One region of the Actinomadura sp. genome, then DNA from elsewhere that is predicted to be linked to it. Evidence: predicted binding sites of a transcription regulator. Region 1 holds the regulator's gene; the other holds the start of a gene.
The links. Region 1 encodes HspR, which represses chaperone genes until heat shock. Its sites were predicted from a motif close to ANTTGAGTCNNNNNGACTCAANT; they were not measured.
Positions count from the first base shown of each region.

Region 1 (7,740 bases):
ATGCGGGTCATCGCCCGCTCGTCGTCGAACAGGAACTCCGCGAGCGCCTTCGCCAGCTCGGTCTTGCCGACGCCGGTCGGGCCGAGGAACAGGAAGGAGCCGGTCGGGCGGTCCGGGTCGGAGATGCCCGCGCGGGCGCGGCGCACCGCGTCCGACACCGCGCGGACTGCGGTCTCCTGCCCGACGAGGCGCTTGCCCAGCTCGTCCTCCATGCGGAGCAGCTTCGCCGTCTCCCCTTCCAGCAGCCGGCCGGCGGGGATGCCCGTCCAGGACGCGACCACGTCGGCGACGTCGTCCGGGCCGACCTCCTCCTTGACCATCGCGTCGCGGTGCTCGGCCGCCTCCGACGCCTCCTCCAGCTGCTTCTCCAGCGCCGGGATCTCGCCGTAGGTGAGCCGCGCGGACGTCTCCAGGTCGCCGTCGCGCTGGGCGCGCTCCGCCTCGCCGCGCAGCTGGTCGATCGTCTCCTTGATCTCGCCGACGCGGTTCAGGCTGGCCTTCTCCTTGTCCCAGCGGGCGACGAGCGCGGTCAGCTGCTCCTGCTTGTCGGCGAGGTCCTTGCGGAGCCGGTCGAGCCGCTGCCGGGACGCCTCGTCGGTCTCCTTGGCGAGGTTCAGCTCCTCCATCTTCAGCCGGTCCACCTGGCGCTGCAGCTCGTCGATCTCCACCGGGCGGGAGTCGATCTCCATGCGCAGCCGGGACGCGGCCTCGTCCACGAGGTCGATCGCCTTGTCCGGCAGGTACCGGGAGGTGATGTAGCGGTCCGACAGCGTCGCCGCCGCGACCAGCGCCGAGTCGTTGATCTGCACCTTGTGGTGCGCCTCGTAGCGGCCCTTCAGCCCGCGCAGGATCGCGATCGAGTCCTCCACGGTCGGCTCGCCGACGAAGATCTGCTGGAAGCGGCGCTCCAGCGCCGGGTCCTTCTCGATGCGCTCGCGGTACTCGTCCAGCGTCGTCGCGCCGATCATGCGCAGCTCGCCGCGCGCCAGCATCGGCTTCAGCATGTTGCCGGCGTCCATCGCGCCCTCGGCGGCGCCCGCCCCGACGACGGTGTGCAGCTCGTCGATGAACGTGACGATCTGCCCCTCGGACTCCTTGATCTCGTTCAGCACGGCCTTCAGCCGCTCCTCGAACTCGCCGCGGTACTTCGCGCCCGCGACCATCGCGCCGAGGTCGAGCGCGACGAGCCTCTTGCCGCGCAGCGACTCGGGCACGTCGCCCGCGACGATGCGCTGCGCGAGGCCCTCCACCACCGCGGTCTTGCCGACGCCCGGCTCGCCGATCAGCACCGGGTTGTTCTTCGTCCGGCGCGACAGCACCTGCACGACCCGGCGGATCTCCGCGTCGCGGCCGATGACGGGGTCGAGCCGCCCGTCGCGGGCCGCCGCGGTCAGGTCGACGCCGTACTTCTCCAGCGACTGGTAGGTGCCCTCGGGGTTCTCGCTGGTGACGCGGGCGTGGCCGCGCACCTTCTCGAACGCGTCGAGCAGCGCCTGCGGCGTCGCGCCGAACTCCTTCAGCAGGCCCGCCGCCGGGCCGCCGTCCGCGGCCAGGCCGACCAGCAGGTGCTCGGTCGAGACGTACTCGTCCTCCAGCTGCTGCGCCCGGTTCGCGGCCGTGGTGATCGACCGCTGGAGCTGCGCGGACAGCCGCGGGGACGACACCGTCGACCCCTGCGCCCGCGGCTTCGCGGCGAGCTGCTCCTCGGCGCGCCGCCGGATCGCCTGCCAGTCGGCGCCGATCGCCTCCAGCAGCGGCACCGCCGTCCCGTCGGGCAGCGCGATCAGCGCCGCCAGCAGGTGCTGCGGCTCGACCTCGGGGTGCCCCTCGGCCGCCGCCCTGCGCACCGCGACCGACAGCGCCTCCTGGCTCTTCTGCGTCAGCTTGTAGTCCATGTCCCGTCCCCGTGGAAAGTGCTCTGCGTCGCCCAGACTCGCTTAGTCGGAGCGCCGTTCGTGCCAGACGACGACGCCGGTGCGGCGGATCGGCACCAGGTCGGCGCCGGGGGCGCCGGCGGGTCCGCCGTGCCGCCGCTGCTGCGCCAGCCGCGCCGCGACCGCACGGGTCGACTCGAGTTCGTTGGCGAGCTCCTCCAGCGCGGCGTGCGCCTTCGCGAGCTCCTCGCGGAGCCGCACGTTGTCGCGCTGCAGCTCCAGAATGTGCTTGATGCCGGAGAGGTTGATGCCCTCCTCCTGGGAGAGCCGCTGGATCTCCCGCAGCATCACGATGTCGCGCATCGAGTAGCGGCGCCCCCGGCCCGCCGTCCGGCCCGGGGACACCAGGCCCATCCGGTCGTACGTCCGCAGCGTCTGCGGATGCAGCCCGGACAGCTGCGCCGCCACCGAGATCACGTAGACCGGAGTGTCATCGCCGAACGGGTCCATGCCTCACTCCTGCCTGGCCTGCTGGATGATGCCTGCGCGCAGCTCCTCGCCTTCGCCCGCCGCGCGGAGCTTCGCGAGGGCCTCGCGGGTCTGGTCGTCCAGCTTCTGCGGGACCTGGACGTCGACGGTGACCAGCAGGTCGCCGCGCGTCCCGTCCCGCCGCGGCGCGCCGCGGCCCTTCACCCGGAACCTGCGGCCGTTGGGCGTGCCCTCCGGCAGCCTCAGCGTGACCGGCTGCCCCTGGAACGTCGGCACCCGGATCTCGGCGCCGAGCGCCGCCTCGGGGAACGTCACCGGGACCGTCAGGGTGAGGTTGTCGCCGCTGCGCCCGAACACCGCGTGCGGACGCACCTTGATGTTCACGTACAGGTCGCCGGCCGGGCCGCCGTTCTCGCCGGGCGCGCCCTTGCCCTTCAGCCTGATCTTCTGCCCGTCCGCGACGCCCGCCGGGATGCGGGCCTGGATCGTCCGGGTGCCGGTCGCGCGGCCGCTGCCGTGGCAGACCGGGCACGGGTCGTCGACGACGAGGCCCCGGCCGCGGCACTCCCGGCACGGCTCCTGGAAGCCGAAGCTGCCGAGGTTGCGGGTCTCGTGCCCGGTGCCCTCGCAGTTCGGGCACACCCGCGGGACCGTGCCGGCCTTCGCGCCCGTCCCCCGGCACGCGTTGCACGCCGCCTCGCTGGTCAGCTTGATCGGGACGGTCACCCCGTTCATGGCGCGGCCGAACGACAGCGTCACCTCGGTCTCGACGTCCGCGCCGCGCCGGGCGCGCCGCGCCGTCCCCGTGGTGCGGGCGCCGCGCCCGAACAGGCCCCCGAACAGGTCGCCGAGGCGCTCCCCGGCGCCGCCCGGCTGCGTGCCGCCCTGGCCGAACAGGTCGCCGAGGTCGAACCCGAACCCGCCGCCCTGCTGGCCGCGGAACCCGCCCGGCATCGACCGGACGGCGTCGTACTCCTTGCGGCGCTTCTCGTCGGACAGCACGTCGTACGCCTCGGAGACCTCCTTGAAGCGCTCCTCGGCCTCCGAGTCCCCCTTGTTGGCGTCCGGGTGGTACTTGCGCGCCAGCTTCCGGTAGGACTTCTTGATCTCCTCCTGTGAGGCCGTCTTCGCGACACCGAGGACCTTGTAGTAGTCCTTCTCCAGGTAGTCCTTGGTGCTCACGGCGCCCCGCCTTCTGCTATCGCCACTTACTGCTTGCCTTCATCCCCCGTAGTGGGCCCGCCCCCTGGAAGGGGACGGGCCCGCGGGGCTCACTCGCCCGATTCCGCGTCCGGGCCGTCCGGCTCGTCGGCGGGCTCGTCCGAGCCCGCCTCCGGGTCGGGGTCGGCCACCGCGACGCGCGCCGCCCGCAGGATGCGCTCGCCGATCCGGTAGCCGGGCTGGAGGACGTCCACGACGCTCGTCTCGGTCACGTCCGCCGAGAGCGAGTGCATGAGCGCCTCGTGCACGGTCGGGTCGAAGGGCTCGCCCTTCTCCCCGTACCGCACCAGGCCGAGCTTGCCGGTGATCGCCTCCAGGCTCTCCGCGACGGACTTGAACCCGCCGGTGAGCTCGTCGTGATCACGGGCGCGGCCGATGTCGTCCAGGACCGGGAGCAGCTCGGACAGCACCTGCCCGAGGGCCTGCTCGCGGACCGCGACCCGGTCGCGCTCGACCCGCTTGCGGTAGTTGTCGTATTCGGCCTTCAGCCGCTGCAGGTCGGCGAGCCGCTCCGCCAGCTGCCTGCGCAGCTCGGCGACCTCCTCGCCGCCCTGCTCGGCCTTGCCGTCGCCGTCGCCCCCGTCGGCCGGGGCCTCCGGGGCAGGCGAACCCCCCGCCTGCACCCGGACCTCCCCCGTTTCGGGATCGATGCGCCGCTTGTCGCGGATCACCGGGCCCTCCTTCTCCTCACCCTCATTGGGAGAGGACGTCACGATGCATCACCCTTCGGCTTGTCGTCGTCGACGATCTCCGCGTCGACGACCTCGTCGTCCTGCGGACCCTGCGCGTCGGCGGTGGGACCGTGGTCCTCGGCGCCCGCCTGGGCGCCGTCCGGGCTCTGCGCGTACATGGCCGCGCCCATCTTCTGGCTGACCTGGGCGAGCTTCTCCGTCGCGCCCTTGATGGCGTCGACGTCGGTGCCCTCCAGCGCCTTCTTCACCTCGGCGACCGCGTCGTTGACCTCGGTCTTCAGCTCCGCCGGGACCTTCTCGTCGTTCTCCCGCAGGAACTTCTCGGTCGAGTACGCGAGGGTGTCGGCCTGGTTGCGGACGTCGGCCTCCTCCTTGCGCTTGCGGTCCTCCTCGGCGTACTGCTCGGCCTCGCGGACCATCTTCTCGATGTCCTCCTTGGGCAGCGCGCTGCCGCCCGTGATGACCATCGACTGCTCCTTGCCGGTGCCCTGGTCCTTCGCGCTGACGTTCACGATGCCGTTCGCGTCGATGTCGAAGGTGACCTCGATCTGCGGGACGCCGCGCGGCGCCGGCGGCAGACCGGTGAGCTGGAAGGTGCCGAGCTTCTTGTTGTACGCGGCGATCTCGCGCTCGCCCTGGTAGACCTGGATCTCCACGGACGGCTGGTTGTCATCGGCGGTGGTGAACGTCTCCGACCGCTTGGTCGGGATCGTGGTGTTCCGCTCGATGATCTTGGTGAAGATGCCGCCCTTGGTCTCGATGCCGAGGCTCAGCGGGGTCACGTCCAGCAGCAGGACGTCCTTGACCTCGCCCTTGAGCACGCCGGCCTGCAGGCTGGCGCCGATCGCGACGACCTCGTCCGGGTTGACGCCCTTGTTGGGCTCCTTGCCGCCGGTCAGCTCCTTCACCAGGTCGGACACGGCGGGCATGCGGGTCGAGCCGCCGACCAGGACGACCTGGTCGATGTCGCTCACCGAGATGCCGGCGTCCTTCAGCACCGAGTGGAACGGCGCCTTGGTCCGGTCGAGCAGGTCGGAGGTCATCCGCTGGAACTCGGCCCGGGTGAGCTTCTCGTCCAGGTGCAGCGGGCCCTCGCTGGACGCGGTGATGTACGGCAGGTTGATCTGCGTCTCGGACGAGCCGGACAGCTCGATCTTCGCCTTCTCCGCCGCCTCGCGCAGCCGCTGCAGCGCCATCTTGTCCTTGGACAGGTCGACGCCGTTGGCGTTCTTGAACTTGTCCACCAGCCAGTCGACGATCTTGTTGTCCCAGTCGTCGCCGCCCAGGTGGTTGTCACCGCTGGTGGCCTTGACCTCGACCACCCCGTCGCCGACCTCCAGCAGGGAGACGTCGAACGTGCCGCCGCCGAGGTCGAAGACCAGGATGGTGGCCTCGTTCTCCTTCTCCAGGTGGTAGGCCAGCGCCGCCGAGGTCGGCTCGTTGATGATGCGCAGGACGTTCAGGCCCGCGATCTGGCCGGCCTCCTTGGTGGCCTGCCGCTGGTGGTCGGAGAAGTAGGCGGGAACCGTGATCACCGCGTCGGTGACGGTCTCGCCCAGGTACGCCTCGGCGTCCCGCTTCAGCTTCTGCAGCACGAACGCGCTGATCTGCTGCGGGTTGAAGTCCTTGCCGTCGATCTTGGTCTTCCAGTCGGTGCCCATCTCGCGCTTGACCGACCGGATGGTGCGGTCCACGTTGGTGACCGCCTGGCGCTTGGCGACCTCGCCGACCAGAACCTCGCCGTTCTTGGCGAAGGCGACGACGGACGGCGTGGTCCGCGACCCCTCCGCGTTCGCGATGACCGTGGGCTCGCCGCCCTCCAGGATCGCGACGACCGAGTTGGTCGTCCCGAGGTCGATGCCGACCGCACGTGCCATGTTCTCGTCCTCCGTCGTTTCCGGTGGTTATCGCAGCCCCGGTCGCCCCCAGGGCGCGGCCGGTTCGTCTTCTCTGCCGCAAGGTTGCCCGGACGCCCGCCCCGCTGTCAAATGACTTGAGCGTACCCGACTCAACTTTGCTGACGGCCTCTACAACAGGACGATTGAGCCCCGTATTCCGGTTCCCCGAACGGGTCCGTCGATTCACATATCGACCAGATGGAGGAGGGCCGGGCCGGCCGCCGTCACCCGCTGGGAGGAGCGTCTCCTCCGCACGTCCCGCGGGCCGCTCAGCCGGGCTTGCGGAGGGTCGCCATGCGCGTGCCGAACCACGGGCCGCCGTACCAGAAGCGCCACCCGAGACCGCGGACGGCCGGCTCGGTGCCCGACAGCGCCCGCAGCTCGGCGGCGTAGTCCCGGACGTGCTGGAAATCGGCCAGCAGCAGCCGCCCGCCGGGGGCGAGCACCCGGTACGCCTCCGCGACCGCGCGGGCGCGGCCCTCGGCGTCCGGGACGTTGTGGACGGCGAGGCTCGACACGACCAGGTCGAAGGAACCGTCCTCGAACGGCAGCGAGCGCATGTCGCCGGTGACGAGGTCCACCCGGCCGGACACCCCTTCGGCCTCGGCGTTGCGCCGCGCCACCTCGCCGGTGTTGCCCGACTGGTCCTTGCCGCGCCACAGGTCGATCCCGACGGCCCGCCCGCGCGGCAGCAGCTTCGCGACCTGGATCAGCACCATGCCCCGCCCGCAGCCGAGGTCCAGCGCCCGCTCGCCGCCGTCCAGCTCCAGCCGCCGCAGCTCCCGGGCCCAGACCGCGAACTTGCCGCGCAGGGTGGTGTGCAGGTAGACGGCCGCGGAGGCGAAGCCGAACAGCCCGCCGGCGAGCACGATCCAGCCGATCCACCAGCCGGCCGCCAGTAGCCCCGCGGCGACGAGCGAGCCGGCGAGGCCGCCCGATATCTGCCCGATCAGGGCGCCTGGGGCATCGACACCATAACGGGCCCGTCCCATGGCTCAAGATCGTACTGACGCGGCCCGGACTCGGCATGCCGTACGCCCCCGGCGAATGCGCCCGCCACCGCGCGGCCCGCGCCCACCGCGTCCGGCGGGCGCGGGCCGGGAACGAAAGCGGCGCGAGGCTCCGGGTGATACGTCTGCGACCGCCATCCGCGCGACGGAAAGGCACCACATGACGGGGAACCCCCTCGCCGCGGCGCGGCCGGACCGGCCTCCCGCCGGCCCGGCCGCGCCGCGGCCCTCCCTGCACGACCCCGAACGGTTCGGCGAGGTCTTCGACGCGCACTTCGCCGAGATCCACGGGTACGCGGCCAAGCGGCTCGGCCCCGACGCCGCGCCCGACATCGCGTCCCAGACGTTCCTGGAGGCGTTCCGCCACCGCGACCGCTACGACCCGGCGCGGGCGAACGTGCGGACCTGGCTGTACGGCATCGCCACCAACGTCATCGGCAGGCACCGGCGCGACGAGGTCCGCGGGCTGCGGGCGCGTTCGCGGCTCGGTCCCGTCCGGGACGAGGGCGGGCACGCCGACCGCGTGGACGCCCGGGTCAGCGCCCAGGGGCTGCGC
Region 1 covers NZ_JBIQHY010000011.1:17,946-25,685, forward strand. The annotation lists gene clpB (ATP-dependent chaperone ClpB) at 1-1,895, opposite strand, end outside; gene ACIWVC_RS06585 (heat shock protein transcriptional repressor HspR) at 1,938-2,384, opposite strand; gene dnaJ (molecular chaperone DnaJ) at 2,388-3,545, opposite strand; gene grpE (nucleotide exchange factor GrpE) at 3,635-4,300, opposite strand; gene dnaK (molecular chaperone DnaK) at 4,294-6,153, opposite strand; gene ACIWVC_RS06605 (class I SAM-dependent methyltransferase) at 6,444-7,166, opposite strand; gene ACIWVC_RS06610 (RNA polymerase sigma factor) at 7,345-7,740, shown strand, end outside.

Region 2 (7,740 bases), on a different contig from region 1:
CATCAATATCCGAGGCGAGCGGCTTCTCGCAGAAGACGGGGATCCGCGCGGCGACGGCCCGCTCCACCAGGGCCGCGTGCGCGTCGGTGGCCGCGGCGACGACCAGCCCGTCGAGGCCGCAGGCGAACAGTTCGGCGACCGCGCCGGCCGCCCGCGCCGGGGACGGGAGGCGGGCCGCGAGATCGCGCGCGCGGGCGGCGTCCGCGTCGGCGATGACCAGGGCGTCCACCTCGGGCAGTGCGCAGAGGGCGGCGGCGTGGCGCGCACCGATGCGCCCCGCGCCGGCCAGTCCGATCCTCATCGATCTCCTCCCGGTCGCCGGACAGGTGAGTCACGAGTGTGATGGACCGTTCCAGAGAGCGTCAATGACGAACCGTCCGGCCGCGGGTAATCGAGGCGTCCGAAAATGCCGCGGCCACCCGGGGCCCGGGCTGTCGCACCGCCAATACCAAGCGCTAGTTTTGCCCCATGCGGATCTTCGTCAGCGGCGCCTCGGGGTTCGTCGGGTCCCACACCGTCCGCGCCCTCCTGGCCGCCGGGCACCGGCCGCGCGCCCTCGTCCGCGACCCCGGCAGGGCCGCCGGGGTCCTGGCCTCGGTCGGAGCGGCCGCCGCGGACGTCGAACTCGTCACCGGCGACATGCTGGACGCGGACGCGGTCTCGGCGGCGCTCGCCGGCTGCGACGCCGCGATCCACGCCGCCGCCGCGATCGACGTGACCGGAGGCGACCGCGACCTGGTCGAGGTGAACGTCCGGGGCACGCGCAACGTGGTCGGCGGCGCCGTCGCGCAGGGCCTGTCCCCGGTGGTCCACGTGTCGACGGTCGCGGTGTTCGTGCCGCCGTCCGGCACGGTCATCACGGCGAACGACGCCCTGGCGAGCCCGCGCACCGCCTACGGCAGGTCGAAGCTCGCGGCCGAGCGCTACGTGCGCGGCCTCCAGGCGGACGGCGCGCCGGTCACGATCGTGTATCCGGGCGGCGTGTGCGGGCCGGACCAGCCGGCGCTCGACGCGCTGATGGAGGGCCTCGCCGCCGCGCTCGGCAAGGTGTGGCCGCTGCCGGGCGGCGGGGTCTCGGTCATCGACGTCCGCGACCTCGGCGAGGCGCTGGCACGTTCCGTGGAGGCCCGCCAGGGACCGAGCCGCTGGGTTCTCGGCGGCCACTACCTGACCTGGCCGCAGTACGCCGACCTGTGCGACCGCCTCACCGGCGTGCGGTGCCGCCGCGTCCGCGTCCCGTCCCGCGTGATGCTCGGGCTGGGCTCCGCCTTGGACGCGGCCAAGCGCGTCCGCCGTTTCGACTACCCGCTCACCCGCGACGCCGCCGAGTTCATGGTCACGCTCGTCCCGACCGACGACCGCCCCATCCTGGAGGCGCTCGACCTCACCCTCCGCCCCGTCGAGGAGACCGTCGCCGACGCGCTGCGCTGGCTGGCCGCCAACGGCCACCTGAACCCGCGCCGGGCCGGGCGGCTCGCCCCCGAGGGCGCGTCGGCGCCGACCCTGGTCCAGCGCACCCTCGGGCCCGTGTTCCACCGGGTCTCGGGCGCCGCGTGGTTCGCCAAGGTGGGACCCAGGGTCGTCCCGCCGATCGACCGGATGCTGCACAGGATGACCGGCGGCAGGCTCCTGCTCGGCCAGCTCCTCGTCCCGAGCCTCGTGCTGACCACGACCGGCGCCGTGACCGGCCTCCCCCGCCGGACCCCGCTCGCCTGCCTGCCCGACCCGGTCGGCGGCTGGTACGTCGTCGGCTCCAACTTCGGCCGCGAGAAGCACCCGGCCTGGACCGGCAACCTCATCAAGACCCCCGAGGCCGAGGTCAGCTTCCAGGGCCGCACCACCCCGGTGACCGCCCACCTCCTGGACGACGCGGAACGCAAGGAGATCTGGCCCCGCCTAACAGCCGTCTGGCCCGTCTACGACAGCTACGTGGAACGAGCCCACCGCGAACTGAGAGTCTTCCACCTGACCCCGCGCTAGGAGCCGCGGAGGGATTTTGAGAGGCGGCGGCCAACGAAGACGTAGGCGATCACCACGCCGGCGACGTTGAGGATGACGTCGTCTATGTCGAAGGCCCGGCCCATCACCAGGAAGCCCTGCACGGTCTCGATGGCCAGGGAGAGCATCCCGGTGAGGAGGGCCAGGCGTATGGGGCCGCGCAGGGTCGTCCAGACGACCGGGAGGAGCACGCCGAGGGGGGCGAGGAGCAGGAGGTTGCCGCCTATCTGGAGGGCGGCCTCCTTGGTGGGGCGGTCCAGGTAGAAGCGCAGCGAGCGGCCCGGATCGGTGTTGCCGCCCGCCTGGCCGTTGTCGTGCACGGGCGTCAGGGTGAGCCTGAACGCGAAGTAGAAGAAGACGCCGAGCAGGCCCAGCGCCACCAGGACGACGAGCACGCGCAGGGCGACGATGTACCACGGGACCCGTTCGCCCGGCGCCGCGGGCTGCCACATTTCCACCAACACCCGGCGGCAGGTCCCCGCCCGGTCCCGGACTATGCGCGGCCCGGGATTACGGGCAGGACCGAATCCGGGCATGCGAACGCACGCGCCGGATCGGCGCGGGCGTCCGGCTCCGTCAGGCCGCCACCGCGGTGGTGGCCGGCTCCAGGGCCAGGTCCAGCACCTCGCGGACGTCGCTGACGGTGAAGACCGTCATGTTCTCCAGCACCTCCGCCGGGACGTCCTCGAGGTCGGGCTCGTTGCGCTTCGGCACGATCGCGGTCGTGATGCCGAGCCGGGACGCGGCCAGCAGCTTCTGCTTCAGGCCGCCGATCGGCAGGACCCGCCCGGTCAGCGACACCTCGCCGGTCATCGCCACGTCCGCGCGGACCGGCCGCCCCGACAGCAGCGACGCCAGGGCCGTCGTCATCGTGATGCCGGCGCTCGGGCCGTCCTTCGGGATCGCGCCGGCGGGCACGTGGACGTGCACGCCGCGGTCCTTCAGGTCGCCGACCGGCAGCTCCAGCTCCGCGCCGCGCGAGCGCAGGTAGGACAGCGCGATCCGGGCCGACTCCTTCATGACGTCGCCGAGCTGCCCGGTGAGCGTCACGCCGGTGTCGCCGGTCTCCTTGTCGGCCAGCGACGCCTCGATGTAGAGGACGTCGCCGCCCGCGCCGGTGACCGCGAGGCCCGTCGCCACCCCCGGCACGCCGGTGCGGCGCTCGTTCCGGCTCAGCTCGACCTCCGGGGTGAACCTGGGGCGGCCCAGGTAGTCCTTGAGGTCGGCCGCGCCGACGTGGACCGGCAGGGTCGCCTTCTCCAGCGCCACGTTCGCGGCGATCTTCCGCAGCACGCGCGCGATCGAGCGGTCCAGGGACCGGACGCCGGCCTCCCGGGTGTACTCGGCCGCCAGCAGCCGCAGCGCGTCGTCGCCGAACGTCACCTCGGACGCCTCCAGCCCGGCCTTGTCGAGCTGGCGCGGCAGCAGGTGGTCGCGGGCGATGGTGACCTTCTCGTGCTCGGTGTAGCCGTCGAGCTCGACCAGCTCCATCCGGTCCAGCAGCGGGCCGGGGATGGCCTCGACCACGTTCGCCGTGGCGAGGAACAGCACATCGCTCAGGTCGAGCTCGACCTCCAGGTAGTGGTCCCGGAAGGTGTGGTTCTGCTCGGGGTCGAGGACCTCCAGCAGCGCCGCCGTCGGGTCGCCCCGGTAGTCGGCGCCGACCTTGTCGACCTCGTCCAGCAGGACGACCGGGTTCATCGAGCCGGCCTCGCGGATGGCGCGGACGATGCGTCCGGGCAGCGCGCCGACGTAGGTGCGGCGGTGGCCGCGGATCTCGGCCTCGTCCCTGACGCCGCCCAGCGCGACACGGACGAACTTGCGTCCCATGGCCCGCGCGACCGACTCGCCGAGCGAGGTCTTGCCGACCCCGGGAGGCCCGGTCAGGGCCAGGACGGCGCCGCTGCGGCGCCCGCCGATGACGCCGAGGCCGCGCTCCTCGCGCCGCTTGCGCACGGCGAGGTACTCGACGATGCGCTCCTTGACGTCGTCCAGCCCGGCGTGGTCGGCGTCCAGGATCTCCCGGGCGCCGGCGATGTCGTAGGCGTCCTCCGTGCGCTCGTTCCACGGGATGTCGAGCACCGTGTCGAGCCACGTGCGGATCCAGCCGCCCTCCGGCGAGGCGTCGGACGACCGCTCCAGCTTGTCGACCTCCTTCAGCGCGGCCTCGCGCACCTTCTCGGGGAGGTTCGCGGCCTCGATCCGGGCCCGGTAGTCGTCCTCCTCGTCGGCGGGGTCGCCGTTCAGCTCGGCCAGCTCCTTGCGGATGGCCTCCTGCTGCTGCCGCAGCAGGAACTCCCGCTGCGTCTTCTCCATGCCCTCCTGGACGTCCTTGCGGATCGTCTCCGCCACGTCCAGCTCGGCGAGGTGGTCGCGCGTCCAGCCGATGAGCAGCTCCAGCCGCTCGGCCACGTCGAGGGTCTCCAGGACCTCGATCTTCTGCTCGTCGGTCAGGTACGGCGCGTACCCGGCGTTGTCCGCCAGCGTGGACGGGTCGTCGATCTTCTGCACGACGTCCACGACCTGCCAGGCGCCCCGCTTCTGCAGGATCGCGCTGACCAGGCCCTTGTACTCCTTGGCCAGCTCCTGGGCCCGCCCGGACGCCGGCGGCGCCTCGACCACGGTGCCCTCGACCCACAGGGCCGCGCCGGGCCCGGTGGTCCCGGTCCCGATCCGCACGCGCGACACGCCGCGGACGACCGCCCCCGGCTCGCCGGTCGGCAGCCGCCCCTCCTGCTCGATCACGCCGAGCGTGCCGACCGCGGCGTACCGCCCGTTCAGCCGGGGCACCAGCAGCACCCGCGGCTTGCTCGCCGACCGGATGCCCGGTCCCCGGGACTGGGCCGCCGCCCGCGCGGCCTCGATGGCCGCCCTGACCTCCGCGTTCTCGGACAGGTCGAGGGGAACCACCATGCCGGGCAGAACGACCCCGTCCTCCAGGGGCAGCACCGGCAGCGTCAGGGTTTCGCTCATGCTCAGCTCCAAGTCCGTCGACGACCCAACCTCAAGTTGAGTCATACACACTCAAGAAAACGGAGCACGAATTTGTTTCCGCAGCAACGTTCGCTCTGAGCGATCACCCCGCGCGGGCGGCCGGGAGCCGGGGGCGGGCGGTCAGGTGAGGCGGTGGCCGCCGTCCACGTGCAGGACGGCGCCGGTCATGAAGGTGTTGGCCATCACCGATGTGAACGCCTGGGCGATGTCCTGGGGGGTGCCGATGCGGCGGGCGGGGAGGCGGGCGGCCAGGTCGGTGAAGGCCGCCCGCTTGTCCATGGCGAGCTGCTCCCAGATGGGGGTGTCGACCCAGCCGGGCGAGATGACGTTCACCCGGACGGGGGCCAGTTCGACCGCCAGGCCGTACGCCAGGGAAGCGAGCGCTCCGTTGGCGGCGGCCACGATCGTGTTCGAGCCGTTCGGACGGTAGGCGTTGATGCCCGAGGTGTAGGTGATCGACCCGGTCACGCGGCCGGCTCCGTGCTTGGCGACCAGCCAGGCGCCCAGGAGCTTGGCGTCCACGAAGGATCGGGCGGTCTGCGTGGGGACGTCGGCGGTGGGGCCGTACACGCCGGTCGCGTCCGCGGCCGTGACGGCCACGTGCTCCACCTTCCCCACGCGGGCGAACAACTCGGCCACGTCCTCCTCGCGGCCGATGTCGGCGCGCATCGCGCCGAGCTTCCCGTCCTCTTGCCCCAGTTCCGCTGCGGCGGCGGCGAGGCGGTCCTCGGACCGGCCCACGATGGTCACTTCCCTGCCTTCGGCGAGCAGCGTCCGGGCGAGGGCCAGGCCCATGCCGGAACCGCCTCCGATGATCATTGCGTCGGTCATGCGCCGAGTCTGCGCCGCCGCTCCGGGGGTCCGGAAGGCCGCGCGATACCTGGGTGCGACACGGCCACCCAGGACGGCGGCCTCCGGTGGCAGACTCGGAGGCATGAACGCGATGGCCGAGTTCCTGCGGGTCCGGCGGGGGCGGATCGGCCCCGCCGACGTCGGGCTGCCCATCGGGCCGCGCCCCCGGCGCAACCCCGGGCTGCGCCGCGAGGAACTGGCCGCGCTCGCCGGGGTGAGCGTCGACTACTACACCCGGATCGAGCAGGGACGCGAGACCTCGCCCAGCGACTCGGTGCTGGACGCGCTGGCCCGCGCGCTGCGCCTCAGCGACGACGAGCACGCCCACCTGCTCGGCCTCGCGGACAGGGTCGCCGGGCGGACGCCCCGCCGCCGGCCCGCGGCGCCCCGGCCCGTCCGCCCCGGCACGCTGCTGATGCTGGACTCGCTGCGGCCCAGCCCCGCCTACGTGCTCGACGAGGTCAACGACGTGCTCGCGGCGAACCCCGAGGGCCTCGCTCTGATGAGCGGGCTCGGCGACTGGCCGCCCGGGCAGCGCAACACGATCCGCTACACCTTCCTGCATCCGGCCGCGCGGACGCTGTTCGCCGACTGGGACCGGGTGGCCCGCAACAGCGTCGCGCACCTGCGCACCGCCGAGCTGACCGCCGCCGGGCCGGCCGCGGCGCTGGTCGCCGAGCTGTCCGCGGCGAGCGCGGAGTTCGCCGAGCTGTGGCGCCGGCACGAGGTGCTCGTCAAACGCGGCGGGGAGACCGCGTTCCGGCACCCGGTGATCGGGTCGCTGACCCTGGCCAACGAGGTGCTGGGCATCGCCGGCGGCGGGCAGCGGATGCTGGTCTACCAGGCCGAGCCCGGCACCGCCGAGCACGACGCCCTGGTGCTGCTGGCGATGGCCGCCGAGGACCTCAGCCCCCGCGGGTGACCGCCGCGCGGGCAATGCGCGGGCAAAGTCCGCTTCGTGATCTTGATTCTTTGCGCGGCGCGCGTTTACGCGCGCATGACGCGCGGGTACTTAACGCAATGAGATCGTGACACACGGTGAACGAGAGGTACTCGGGGCGGCAAAGCCCCAGGTCGAGAGCGAGGAGGCTGGCGATGCGGCGCACAGAGCGCGAGGTCCGGCCGGCCGTCCCCGCCTCCCCCTCCCCTCGCGGCCCGGTCCGTGCGGCCGAGGGCGTTCCCGGCGCACCGCCCCGCCACCCGTCCCCCAGCGGGCGCGGGGACGGCGGCGCGCGGCGACACACCTCGGGTCCTCGGCCGTACCGGACCGGTCCGGCGACCGGCTCACGGGCGCCGCACGGCGCCCTCCCCCCGCCGCCGGGCGGAGTCACGCCCGCCCGGCCGCACCGGAAGGGAGGTGGGAATCAGCCCCCAGAGGAACCGGCGGCACGCCGGTAGTGCACAGGCGGCCGGAACTCCGTCCGACCCCCGTCCCGGCCGCCGACGCAGTAAGGGATCGCTGCGGAACCGGCCCGTGGGGGCGCACCGCCTCCACGGGCCCGGCTCACAGCTTCTTGCGCCAGACCTGCCCGTGGACGACGTCCCCGAAGCGCTCCACGGGCGGCTCCTCGTCCTCCAGGACGAACCCGGCCCGCTCGTAGAGCCGGTGCGCCGCGCGCTGCAGCGCCGTCGTCCACAGCATGATCTCCGCGTAGCCGGCCTCGGCGGCGAAGCGGACGCACGCGTCGACGAGCGCGGCCCCCACCCCCGTGCCGCGGGCGTCCGGCTCGACGTGCAGCAGCCGGAGCTGCGCGACGTCCTCCTCACGCTTGACGCAGAACACCGCGCCCACGCGGACGCCGCCCGACTCGGCGATCCAGGCGTTCTCCCGCTCCGGGTCGTGGTCGCGCACGTAGTCGGCGACGACCGAGGCGACCAGGGCCTCGTAGGTGCGGT
Region 2 covers NZ_JBIQHY010000010.1:11,111-18,850, forward strand. The annotation lists gene ACIWVC_RS06050 (Gfo/Idh/MocA family oxidoreductase) at 1-301, opposite strand, end outside; gene ACIWVC_RS06055 (nitroreductase family deazaflavin-dependent oxidoreductase) at 469-1,980, shown strand; gene ACIWVC_RS06060 (VanZ family protein) at 1,977-2,450, opposite strand; gene lon (endopeptidase La) at 2,575-4,971, opposite strand; gene ACIWVC_RS06070 (SDR family oxidoreductase) at 5,113-5,823, opposite strand; gene ACIWVC_RS06075 (helix-turn-helix transcriptional regulator) at 5,927-6,766, shown strand; gene ACIWVC_RS06080 (GNAT family N-acetyltransferase) at 7,349-7,740, opposite strand, start outside.
Region 2: the regulator HspR is predicted to act here: its motif matches at 5,006-5,028, upstream of lon (endopeptidase La).